Regions from separate parts of the Mesorhizobium sp. M0802 genome, predicted to be linked through region 3. Evidence: predicted binding sites of a transcription regulator. Region 3 holds the regulator's gene; each other region holds the start of a gene.
The links. Region 3 encodes LexA, which represses DNA repair genes until DNA is damaged. Its sites were predicted from a motif close to TGTTCNNNNTGTGTTCNG; they were not measured.
Positions count from the first base shown of each region.

Region 1: the regulator LexA is predicted to act here: its motif matches at 1,875-1,892, upstream of NKI10_RS22720 (DNA recombination protein RmuC).
Region 2: the regulator LexA is predicted to act here: its motif matches at 1,959-1,976, upstream of recA (recombinase RecA).

Region 1 is NZ_JAMYOY010000017.1:119,931-124,108, forward strand. It holds gene NKI10_RS22715 (class I SAM-dependent methyltransferase) at 1-487, shown strand, start outside; gene NKI10_RS22720 (DNA recombination protein RmuC) at 589-1,842, opposite strand; gene def (peptide deformylase) at 1,946-2,476, shown strand; gene fmt (methionyl-tRNA formyltransferase) at 2,482-3,432, shown strand; gene NKI10_RS22735 (GNAT family N-acetyltransferase) at 3,429-3,935, shown strand; gene truA (tRNA pseudouridine(38-40) synthase TruA) at 3,947-4,178, shown strand, end outside.
Region 2 is NZ_JAMYOY010000005.1:29,884-34,061, reverse strand. It holds gene alaS (alanine--tRNA ligase) at 1-523, opposite strand, end outside; gene recA (recombinase RecA) at 797-1,900, opposite strand; gene NKI10_RS09860 (carbohydrate kinase family protein) at 2,183-3,127, shown strand; gene NKI10_RS09855 (pseudouridine-5'-phosphate glycosidase) at 3,198-4,115, shown strand.
Region 3 is NZ_JAMYOY010000005.1:252,753-256,930, reverse strand. It holds gene kynU (kynureninase) at 1-1,086, opposite strand, end outside; gene NKI10_RS11020 (GntR family transcriptional regulator) at 1,254-2,018, shown strand; gene lexA (transcriptional repressor LexA) at 2,224-3,006, shown strand; gene NKI10_RS11010 (ComEC/Rec2 family competence protein) at 3,000-4,178, opposite strand, start outside.

The DNA.
Region 1 (4,178 bases), on a different contig from region 3:
TTTCGATCTCGTTTGCTGTCAGTTCGGCGCGATGTTCTTTCCCGACCGAGCCGCCGGCTATCGCGAAGCAAAGCGGGTCCTGAAGACCGGCGGCCATTTCCTGTTCAACGTGTGGGATCGCATCGAAGAGAATGTATTCGCCAATGATGTGACGAATGCTCTTGCGGAGATTTTTCCCAACGATCCGCCCCGCTTTCTCGCCCGCACGCCGCACGGCTACAATGACATTGCATTGATCCGCGGCGAGTTGGAAGCCGCAGGTTTCTCCCGTGTGGTGATCGACACGAGGGCCGAACAAAGCCGTGCCTCCTCGCCGCGCCTTCCGGCGGTTGCCTATTGCCAGGGAACTCCGCTTCGCAACGAAATCGAGGCTAGAGGAAAACTGGAAGCCGCAACCGATCACGCCGCGTCCGTGATTGCAGCCAGACACGGCAGCGGCGAGGTTGCGGCCAAGATCCAGGCGCACGTGATCGTGGCTACGGTCTAATGCATGGCGCCCAGAAGTGTGCCGCGGTTCTGGGACAACGACATGCATTAAAACAAAGACTTTTAAAGCGCGTCGTATGAATCCGTTCAGCGCGACGCGCTTTAATCGTCGCCTTCGACGACACGCAGCCTGAGCTGCCCCGTCTTGGAATCCGCCACCCGCACCCCGGCTTCGGCCTTGGCGGGTCCGCCACCGCGCACTTCGGCTTCGCTTTCGCCAAACTCCAGCGCTTCGATCTTTTGGCCGCGCTTGGTCACCTTCGACGTCGACACCAGTATCTCGTCGATATCCTTGGCCGACTGGCCAAAATGCGTCTGCAACCGGCGCACGCGTTCGTCGACGCGCGCGACGTCTTCCATCAGCCGGATCACCTCGCCCTGGATCAGATGCGCCTGTTCGCGCATGCGGGCGTCCTTGAGGATGGCCTGGATGACCTGGATCGACAGCATCAAAAGCGACGGCGAGACGATGATGACACGCGCCCGGTGCGCCTTCTGGACCACGGCGTCAAAATTCTCGTGGATTTCGGCGAACACCGATTCCGACGGCACGAACATGAAGGCGGTGTCCTGCGTCTCGCCCTGGATCAGGTATTTTTCCGAGATATCGCGGACGTGAATTTCGATGTCGCGGCGGAAAGCCTGGGCCGCGATCTTCTGTTGTTCGGCGCCATCGGCGGCGCGGATGGCGTTCCAGGCTTCCAGCGGAAACTTGGCGTCGATGGCAAGCTGCGGCGCACCGTTCGGCATCCTGACCAGGCAGTCGGGACGGCTGCCGTTTGACAGCGTTGCCTGGAACTCGTAGGCGCCCATCGGAAGGCCGTCGGCGACGATCGCCTCCATGCGCGACTGGCCGAAGGCGCCGCGCGTCTGCTTGTTGGACAGGATCGCCTGCAATTGCACGACCTGGCCGGCCAGCGACTGAATGTTGCCTTGCGCGGTGTCGATGACCGCCAGCCGTTCCTGCAGTTTGGCGAGGCTCTCATGCGTCGATTTGGTCTGTTCGGTCATGGTTTGACCGAGCCTGCCGGTCATGGCGTCGAGGCGCTGGCCGATCGACTGGTTGAGTTCGGCCTGCCTTGCGCCGAACACGTCGGCGATGGCGCCCATGCGGCCCTGCATCTCGGCCTGGCTTTGCAAAATGCCGGCCATCCGCGCCTCGGCGTCGCGGGCGTGGTCGGCAGCTTCCGCCGCGGCGATGGTGCGCGCCTTGGCCGATCGCCACAGCGCCACGACAAGCGCCAGGAACAGGCCGAGAAACACCAGCGCGCCGATGGCCAGTGCATGGCCGAGCGTGATCGTCGTAGCGCCAAGCCGGGCAACGGGTTCGGAAAGGATGGTGCTCAGGTCGTTCATCCCGCCAGCATAGCCGATTCGCAGACCTGGCACAGATCAAAACGTGAACGAGACCGATTCGCACCGGTTGACGCTTCTCCTGCGACGTTTTAGGTGAGGCGCCATGTCGATCAAGCCGCTCATCATCCTTCCCGATCCTATCCTGCGCCAGGTTTCCAAACCGGTCGAACGCGTCGACGCGCCTTTGCGCAAACTGGCTGACGACATGCTGGCGACGATGTATGATGCGCCGGGCATCGGCTTGGCCGCAATCCAGATCGGCGAGCCGCTGCGCATGCTGGTCATCGACCTCGCCAAGGAAGACGAGCCGCCGGCGCCGCATGTCTTCATCAATCCCGAAATCCTCGAAAGCGCCGACGCTCGCTCGGTCTACGAGGAAGGCTGCCTGTCGATCCCGGACTATTACGCCGAGGTCGAGCGTCCCGCCTCGGTGCGCGTGAAATATCTCGACCGCGACGGCAAGCTGCAGGAGATCGAGGCCGAAGGCCTGATGGCGACCTGCCTGCAGCACGAGATCGACCATCTCAACGGTGTGCTGTTCATCGACCACATCTCGAAGCTGAAGCGCGACATGGTGGTCAAGAAGTTCAAGAAGCTCGCCAAGGACAAGGCGCCGGGCAAGCTGGTGGGATAGGGAAGATGCCGCTTCGCGTCATCTTCATGGGCACGCCAGAGTTTTCGGTGCCGGTGCTGCGCGCGATTGCCGAGGCCGAGCACGAGATAGCAGCCGTCTACACCCAGCCGCCGCGCGCCGCCGGCCGCCGCGGTCTGGAGCTCACACCGTCGCCGGTGCAGCGCGAGGCTGAGCGGCTGGGCATCGAAGTGCGCACGCCGCTGTCGCTGAAGGGCGAGGGCGAGCAAGCTGCTTTCCATGCGTTGCGTGCCGATGTCGCAGTCGTCGTCGCGTATGGTTTGCTGTTGCCGAAGGCTATTCTGGAGGCTCCGCGCCTCGGCTGCCTCAATGGCCACGCCTCGCTTTTGCCGCGTTGGCGTGGTGCAGCTCCCATCCAGCGAGCCATTATGGCCGGCGACGTCGAAACCGGCATGATGGTGATGCGCATGGAAGAGGGCCTGGACACCGGTCCGGTGGCACTGGTTGAAAAATGCGCCATAGAGCCCGACATGACGGCCGGCGATCTGCACGACCGCTTGATGAATATTGCTGCCACGCTGATGGTGGAAGCGCTGTCCCGATTGGAGACAAATACCCTGGCATCGACTTTGCAGGCGGCTGACGGGGTGACCTACGCCAGGAAAATCGATAAGTCGGAGACACGTCTGGACTGGACGCGCCCGGCTGCGGAGGTCCACAATCACATTCGCGGCCTGTCGCCATTTCCCGGCGCCTGGTGCGAGGCCGACATCGGCGGCCGCACGGAACGGCTGAAACTGCTTCGCTCGACGCTTTTGGAAGGCACGCTTTCTGAAAGCATGGGCGAGTCGGGAGGAATTCTCGATGACCGGCTGACGGTCGCCTGCGGGTCGGGCGCGGTCAGGCTGGTCGAAGTTCAACGGGCGGGCGGAAAGCCCGCTGCCGCGCAGGAGTTTCTGCGCGGGGCCAAGATCGAAAAAGGAATGAAGTTCTCATGAGCATGATGTCGATACGCGGCGCGACGCCGCGGGACCGCGAGGCCATACGCCTGGTCGAGGAACACGCATTCGGCCAGCAGGCGGAGGCCGGGCTGGTCGACGCTCTGGTCACCGGCGGCGACGCCGTTGTCGAACTGGTGGCGGAAGAAGACGGCCAGGTGGTCGGCCACATCCTGTTTTCCAGGCTGTTCGTCCAGAACGGCGGCAAGCAGTTTGCAGCCGTGGCGCTGGCGCCGTTGGCGGTGGAACCTTCGTTCCACGGCTCGGGCATTGGCGGTGCGCTGATCCGCGAGGCGCATATCCGCCTCAGGGATGGCGGCGAGACGCTCGCCGTTGTGTTGGGCGATCCGGCCTATTACGGCCGCTTCGGCTACAGCCATGCGCGCGCCGAAAAGTTCGAGAGCGAATATCAGGGCGAAGCGCTGCAGGCGCTGGCCTGGGGTGACGCACCCGAAAAAGGCAAACTGGTCTACGCCCAGGCCTTTACCGCACTCGCCGCCTGAACGAAGGGTGTATGCCGCGTTTTCGTCTCGATATCGAATATGACGGCAGCCTCTTCGCCGGCTGGCAACACCAGGCGGATCAGCCTTCGGTGCAGCAGGCGATAGAGCAGGCGATCGAGAAATTTTGCGGTGAGGCGGTGCGGATACGCGCCGCCGGCCGCACCGACGCCGGCGTGCATGCGACCGCCCAGGTGGCGCATGTCGACCTCGCCAAGGCATGGCCAAACGACAAGGTGCGCGACG
Region 2 (4,178 bases), 220 kb from region 3:
TTTCCGAGCACGGCCCGCACGGTCCGGTGTCGCCCATCGCCCAGAAATTGTCGGAGGTCGGGATGCGGATGATGCGGTCGTCGGAGAAACCGGCGATCTTCTTCCAGAAGCCGGCCGCCTCGTCATCGGTGTGATAGACGGTGACCAGCAGCTTGTCCTTGTTCAGCCCGAACTCCTTGGTAATCAGGTTCCAGGCCAGTTCGATGGCGCGCTCCTTGAAATAGTCGCCGAAGGAGAAATTGCCGAGCATTTCGAAAAAAGTCAGGTGGCGCGCGGTGTAGCCGACATTGTCGAGGTCGTTGTGCTTGCCGCCGGCGCGGACGCTTTTCTGCGCGGTGGTGGCGCGCGAATAGGACCGCTTCTCCAGGCCGGTAAAGACGTTCTTGAACTGCACCATGCCGGCATTGGTGAACATCAGCGTCGGGTCGTTGCGCGGCACCAGCGGGCTCGAGGCCTCGACCTCGTGGCCCTCCTTGCGGAAATAGTCGAGGAATGTCGACCGGATCTCGTTCACGCCACTCATGACTGCTGCCTTTTCGCGAAAACCGCCGGCACGGCCGGCGGACACTGGTCTCTGCTTTTTAGAAGATTGACTTGGCCTTTTAGCGGGCACGCCCCACCCTGTCCAGAAACACGGAATTGGGCCATCCCGGCAACTGCCAAGCCGGCTTCACGCTGCCCAAAAACGAAAACCGCCGGCGCGAAGGCCGGCGGTTTGAAACGCAATACTAAAGAACTCGGTTACTTAAGCATCGGATAATAGACTGGATTTTTATGGCCGAACTCTGGCCGTGCCCTACATGGCGCCGGATTCTTCCTCGAAGCCGTCGTCGCTTTCGCCGCGCTCGGGGCCGCCATTTTCAAGAAATTTCTCGGCGATCAGCCCGGCATTCTGCCGCAGCGCAAGTTCGATCTCACGCGCCGTGTCGGGATTGTCGCGCAGGAACAGTTTGGCGTTTTCGCGACCTTGGCCGAGACGCTGCGAATTGTAGGAGAACCAGGCGCCGGACTTCTCGACCACGCCGGCCTTGACGCCGAGATCGACCAGTTCGCCGGTCTTGGAGACGCCCTCGCCATACATGATGTCGAACTCGACCACCTTGAAGGGCGGCGCCAGCTTGTTCTTGACGACCTTGACGCGGGTCTGGTTGCCGACGACCTCGTCGCGGTCCTTGACCGAGCCGATGCGGCGGATGTCGAGGCGCACCGAAGCGTAGAATTTCAGCGCGTTGCCGCCGGTCGTGGTTTCGGGCGAACCGAACATGACGCCGATCTTCATGCGGATCTGGTTGATGAAGATGACCATGGTGTTGGAGCGCGAGATCGAGGCGGTCAGCTTGCGCAGCGCCTGGCTCATCAGACGCGCCTGAAGACCGGGCAGAGAATCGCCCATCTCGCCTTCGATTTCGGCGCGTGGCGTCAGCGCCGCCACCGAATCGACGACCAGCACGTCGATGGCGCCTGAACGCACCAGCGTGTCGCATATTTCCAGCGCCTGCTCGCCGGTGTCCGGCTGCGAGATCAAGAGGTTTTCCAGATCGACGCCGAGCTTGCGGGCATAGACCGGATCGAGTGCGTGCTCGGCATCGACGAAGGCGCAGATACCGCCTTTCTTCTGGGCTTCGGCAACTGTGTGCAGCGCCAGTGTCGTCTTGCCCGAGCTTTCCGGCCCGTAGATCTCGACGATGCGGCCGCGCGGCAGGCCGCCGACGCCAAGCGCGATGTCGAGGCCCAGCGATCCGGTCGGCACGGTTTCGATCTCGACGACCTGCTCGTTGGCGCCAAGCCGCATGATCGAGCCCTTGCCGAAGGCGCGCTCGATTTGCGACAGCGCCGCGTCCAGAGCCTTTGATTTGTCCACCGCTTTGTCCTCTACAAGCCGCAAAGAATTCTGAGCCATGATACATCACCCGTTGGTCGTCAATGAAGGCCGGACAATCCGTAATCCCTGCCCATTTTGTACTACTTTTGTTCTCGTTTGGCAAGAGGGGTCAAATATCTGAAAAGCAATCTTTATCCGGATTTGTTCTTTTTTTGTCTCACGCCTTCGTTTCCGGATGTATCCACCATTGGGCCAGACGCTCCGGCTGTTTCGATCGGCCGAATCGCCGGCTCGCCTGCGAAGCTCCGCCGCACAGCGTAGCGCTTGTGCGGCTCGAATAACAAAGGTCATATCGCCGGCATGGTGAAATCAGCAAAGATACTGGCGGTGGGCGGCGCCCATATCGATCGCCGCGGCCAGGTGTCGGGTACGTACGTGCCCGCGGCGTCCAACCCCGGCACGATGCGCGAGGATGTCGGCGGCGGCGTATTCAACGCGCTGCGCAGCCTGGTGCGGCGCGGCGTCTCGGCCTCGCTTTTGTCGGTGCGCGGCGGCGATGCCTCGGCCGAGACGGTTGCGCGCGCCATCGCCGACTCCGGCATTGCCGACCTGTCGGCGGTTTTCCTCGACCGCACGACGCCGAGCTACACGGCGCTGATCGATCGCGACGGCGAGCTGATCACCGGCTTTGCCGACATGGCGCTCTACGATTTGGCGTTCCCCAAGCAGATCCGCCGCTCCAAGGTGCGCGAGGTGGTCGCCGAGGCCGATGCGGTGCTCTGCGACGCCAATCTGCCATCAACGGCGCTGGAGCGGCTGGTGGGGCTCGCCGCCGGCAAGCCGGTGTTCGCCATCGCCATTTCGCCGGCCAAGGTGGTGCGGCTGATACCGGTGCTGAAGGAACTCGCGCAGGTCTTCATGAACCGGCGCGAGGCCATGGTGCTGGCCGGCGTCGATGCCAATGCCACCGAGCGCGAGACCGTCGACGGACTGCGCTGCAGCGGCCTCACCAGTGGCGTGGTGACGGCGGGCGACGGCCCGGTGCTGGGATTCGACGAAGCCGGCGCCTTCTCTATCCTGCCGCCGGCGCCGAGAAAAGTCGCCGACGTCACCGGCGCCGGCGACGCGCTGGCCGGCGCCACCATCGCTGCCCTGCTGCGCGGCCTGGCATTGCGCCAGGCCCTCCGCGAAGGCGTTGCCGCGGCGACGCTCGCCATCGAAAGTTCGGATGCCGTGCCGGCCTTCACCGCCGCGACCTTCACCGAGGCACTGGCTCTTGTGCCCGACGCGCAGGAAATGGCATGAGGGCGGCCAATTGCCATTGCCGGAGCGCGACGTCCAAGCGGACGCGCGGATCTCCGGATCGGAGACCATCATGACACCGCAAAGCGCCCGCCCCTTGATCGACCTCCACGCGCCCGTGGCCGAGGCGCTCGCCGCTGGCCGCCCGGTCGTGGCGCTGGAGAGCACCATCATCACCCATGGCATGCCTTACCCCGACAATGGCGCCATGGCCGCCAATGTCGAAAAGATCATCCTGGGCAATGGCGCGGTGCCGGCGACGATCGCCGTGGTCGCCGGCCGCATCAAGATCGGACTGTCCGACGGCGAGCGCGAGTCGCTGGCCATGACCGGCGATGCCATGAAGCTGTCGCGCGCCGATCTCGGCTTTGCAGTCGCGCAAGGCCGCACCGGCGGCACCACGGTCGCCGCCACCATGATCGCGGCCGACATGGTCGGGATAAAGGTGTTCGCCACCGGCGGCATTGGCGGCGTCCACAAGGGCGCGGAAAAGAGCTTCGACATCTCGGCCGATCTCGACGAGTTGGCGCGCACGCCGGTCATCGTCGTCTCGGCCGGCGCCAAGGCGATCCTCGACATCGAAAAGACGCTGGAAGTGCTGGAGACGCGCGGCGTGCCGGTGATTGGCCATGGCTGCGAGACGATGCCGGCCTTCTGGTCGCGGCATTCGCCGTTCCGCGCGCCGCTGACCCTGCACAGACCGGAAGAGATCGCGCATTTCTACAAGACCAGGGCGGCACTTGGCCTGGTCGGCGGCATGCTGATCGCCAACCCGGTGCCGCAGGACGATGAAATCCCGGCCGACGAGATGGCCGGCTATATCGAGGCCGCGCAGAAGGCGGCGGAAGTGCAGAATGTGACCGGAAAGGCGGTGACGCCGTTCCTGTTGGGCAAAATCCTCGAACTGACCGGCGGCCGGAGCTTGAAGACCAACATCGCGCTGGTCGAGAACAATGCGCGGTTGGCGGCGAGGATTGCGAAGGCGCTGTAGGATCGCCTACGTCGGCGGGACAGCACCCCCCTGGCCTGCCGGCCATCTCCCCCGCAAGGAGGG
Region 3 (4,178 bases):
GCCGCGCTCGATCAGCGCGCGCATCACCTGATAGCCATGCGGATGGAGGAACGACACCTGGCTGCCGCGCTGGCTGCCGTCGCGAGGACTTTCCAGTTCAAGCCCGTAGGCGCCGCATCTGGCTTCGACGAGCTGGATAAACAGGTCGGTCAGCGCGATGCTTTTTCTGCGCACCGCCGCCATATCGACGTCGTTCCAGATATCGAGCGCGCCCTTGAGCGCCCGCATCGACAGCACCGGCTGCGTTCCGCACAGGAAGCGGCGAATGCCGCTGCCGACGGCAAAGCCCTGCTCGAAGGCAAAGGGCCGCGCATGGCCCCACCAGCCGCTGAGCGGCTGGTGGGCATCGTCATGGTGGCGCTCGGCCGCGTAGATGAAGGCTGGCGAGCCCGGGCCGCCATTGAGGTATTTGTAGGTGCAGCCGACGGCGAAATCGGCATTGGCACGGTCAAGTTCGACCGGCAAGGCGCCGGCCGTGTGGCAGAGATCCCAGATGATCAGCGCGCCGGCGTCATGTGCCTTGCGCGTCAGCGCCGCCATGTCGCGCAACTGGCCGGATTTGTAGTTGACGTGGTTGACCAGGATGACGGCAACGCTGTCGTCGATCAGCTCCTCGATTGCGGCCGCGTCGACGCCCTCCAGCCGCAGCCGCGTTCCCGGCCGGGTCGAGGCGACGCCTTCGGCCATGTAGAGGTCGGTCGGGAAACTGTCGCCCTCGGCAACGATGACCGACCGATCCGGCCGCATGCCGAGCGCTGCGTGCAGCAGCTTGTAGATGTTGATCGAGGTTGTGTCGCAGACCACCGTCTGCCCATCAGCCGCGCCGATCAGTCGCCCGAGCTGATCTCCGAGTTCCACCGGCATGTTGAACCAGCCGGCGGTGTTCCAGGCGCGAATGAGGTCGTGCGCCCATTCCTGCGTGGCGGCCTGCTGCAGTTCGCTGAAGACGACCGCTGACGCGGCGCCCAGGGAATTGCCGTCGAGATAAATCACGCCTTGCGGCAAGACAAAGCGTTCGCGCATGGAGCGCAGCGGATCGGCGGCATCCATTGCTTCGATTGTAGCGAGATCGGGTGTCGTGCTCATGATCCGGCGCCCCTCCATGGACAAACGCGCGCGGCGGAGCCTGCCGCCCAAACATGCCGGCGATCTTGAGTGGTCGCCCTTGAACTGTCAAACATTATATATAATTCACCCATTGAAAGGCTTTGATATATAATGATCCGCCGAGCGTTTATGTCTGATGGATCACGATGCTGGATGACGAGCAGACCTCGAAGACGGAAGCGGCCTATCGCCTGCTCAGGCGCGATATTCTTGCGACCCGGCTGGCGCCTGCCGCGCCGTTGAAGCTGAGCACGCTGCGCAACACCTACGGCATCGGCTGGACGCCGTTGCGCGAGGCGCTGTCGCGGCTGGAGGCGGAACGGCTTGTGACCGCCATCAGCAACCGCGGGTTTGCGGTCGCTCCCGTCTCTCGGGCGGAGCTCGAGGATTTGGCGCGTGCGCGGCTGGTGGTCGAACTGCCCCTGCTGGTGGAATCGATCGAGGAGGGCGACCGTGAGTGGGAAGACGCGGTCGTTGCCGCCCACTATCGTCTCTCACGGTGCGGGTCTGTTCTCGACGATCCATCGGATGATGCGGTCGACGCGTGGTACGAAAAACACGATGCCTTCCATGCGGCGCTGCTCAGTGCCGCGACATCCAGCTGGCTGCTGCGCTTCAATGCGACGATTTCCGACCAATTGCATCGCCATCACCGCTTTCTGGGTCTGGCCCCGACGCTGCGCGCCGCCGCCGGCCGCACGGATGGCCACCGGAAGGCCGTGGCGGCCCTGCGCGACGCCGTGGCGATCGAACACCATACCGCCCTGATGGAAGCGGCCCTCGATCGCGACGTCGAACGTGCGAAAACTCTGATGACCGCTCACATCGGCTACACGCTGCAGGTCTATGCCCAGAGTGAACCCGGCGCGGATGCTGCGCAGCCCCGTCCGAAAAGGAAGCGGCGATCGTAGCCGACGACGCAGGGCACTTTGTCTTCGTTTCACCCCGTTGCCGGCCAACGACTACGAGCGCCGCTCGCGGTGCCGAACGTCACGCTGAACAAAACGTCAACACATTCATTAAACTTTAAAAGGTTGCGGAACACAACTGGAACAGATAGTGTTTGTTCTGGGTTTGTTTTTTCTGATTCTGGTTTCAGAACCCCTGGGGGCCGCGATGCTGACGCGCAAACAACATGAGCTTCTGATGTTCATCCATGAACGCCTGAAGGAGAGCGGAATCCCGCCGTCCTTCGATGAGATGAAGGAAGCGCTTGACCTCGCCTCCAAGTCCGGCATCCACCGCCTGATCACGGCGCTTGAGGAGCGCGGTTTCATTCGCCGGCTGCCGAACCGGGCGCGCGCGCTGGAAGTGCTGCGGCTGCCCGACTCGATCGCACCAGGCCTCAATGCGGCGAGGAAGTTTTCGCCGAGCGTCATTCAGGGCAGTCTTGGTCAAACCGGCCAAGGGCAAGGCGGCCAAGGACAAGGCGCGATGGGCCAAGGCGGTATCGGTCGCCAGATCAAGCCGGGCTCGCCGTCGCGTTCGATGTCGGCCGGCAATGACGACGCCGTTTCGGCGGTGTCGATCCCGGTGATGGGACGCATTGCTGCCGGTGTGCCGATCGACGCCATCCAGCATCAGACCCATTCGATCTCGGTGCCGCCCGACATGATCATGGGCGGTGAACACTACGCGCTCGAGGTCAAGGGCGATTCGATGATCGAGGCCGGCATTTTCGATGGCGACACGGTCATCATCCGCAATGCCGACACAGCCAGCCCCGGCGAGATCGTGGTGGCGTTGGTCGACGATGAGGAAGCGACCCTGAAACGCTTCCGCCGCAAGGGCGCCTCGATCGCCCTGGAAGCCGCCAACCCGGCCTACGAGACCCGCATTTTTGGACCGGACAGGGTGAAGGTGCAGGGCAAGCTTGTCGGATTGATCCGGCGCTACTGAGCCGGCTTGGGTTTGTACTTTTCACGCTGGTTGTAAGGCGGCAGGCCGCGCGCTTCGCGGGAGAAGCGGCGTTGCTCGTGCCAGGGGCGATACGGCTTGTCGACGGCGAAGCGGATGGTTGGCGCTGCAGCTGCCGATTGCGGATCGAAGAAGACGGCGGCGCTGCCGTCGCGGGCCAGCTGTTTCTTCGTCACGACCAGCACCAGCGGGTCGCGGCACGGATTGTAAGCGGTGGCGTCATCGATGACGATCAGGCTCGCGAAGGCACAGGCCGGCCGCGCCGTCTTGCGGTCTTTCGCAAGCGCTACAATGGCTCCGGAAGGGTGCCGGGCGATACAGAGATCGCCGGTGCAATAGAAGGGCGAGCCGGGCGGCAGATCGAGCGGATCGAGATCGAACCGCGTATCTGTTGCCTCGAAAATCTCAGGTGGGATAATGGTTTCGGCCCGCAGCGCCCGTTTCCAATTGTCCGTGGTGAATTCGTTGGAGCGTTCGCGGTTGAGGGCGAGTTCGCCGCCACCGATCGGCATGGCCACCAGATGCGCATCCTCGGATATGAGCACGTCGGGCGTAAGCACCTGCGGCACCGTCAACAGGCCGGCCAGCGCGAAAGGCACGGCCGCCAACCTGAGCCAGGTGGTGGCCATGGTGGCGATGACGAGGGCGACCGCCACCAACAGCACCGAGCGAATGGAGATCAGCCCGACGGCGTCGACCGGCGAGCGCTCGGAAATCCAGGCCGATATAGCGATCATCGCCATCAGACCCTTGCCCATCACATAGAGGAACGGCCCGTCGGCGCCGAACGGCATCGCCAGTGCGCTGAGCACGGCAAAGGGCATGACGATCAACGAAACAATCGGCATCACGGCCAGATTGGCGATCAGGCTGAGCGGCGACACACGCTGAAAATGCCAGATGGCGAACAGCAAGGTTGCACTGCCGGCGATGATCGAGGTCATGGCGAGGCCGCCCATGGCCAGCGCGAATTTTCGCGACAGGAAGCCGACGAAGGAGCGCTTTGCCGGCGGCGTTCTCACCTTGTCGGCGCGGTAATCGGCCCAGCCGGCATAGGCGCCGACAAGGGCGGCGGTGGCGGCAAACGACATCTGGAAGCTGGGACCGACCACCTCGTGCGGCGACACCAGGATGACGGCAATGGCGGAGATCGC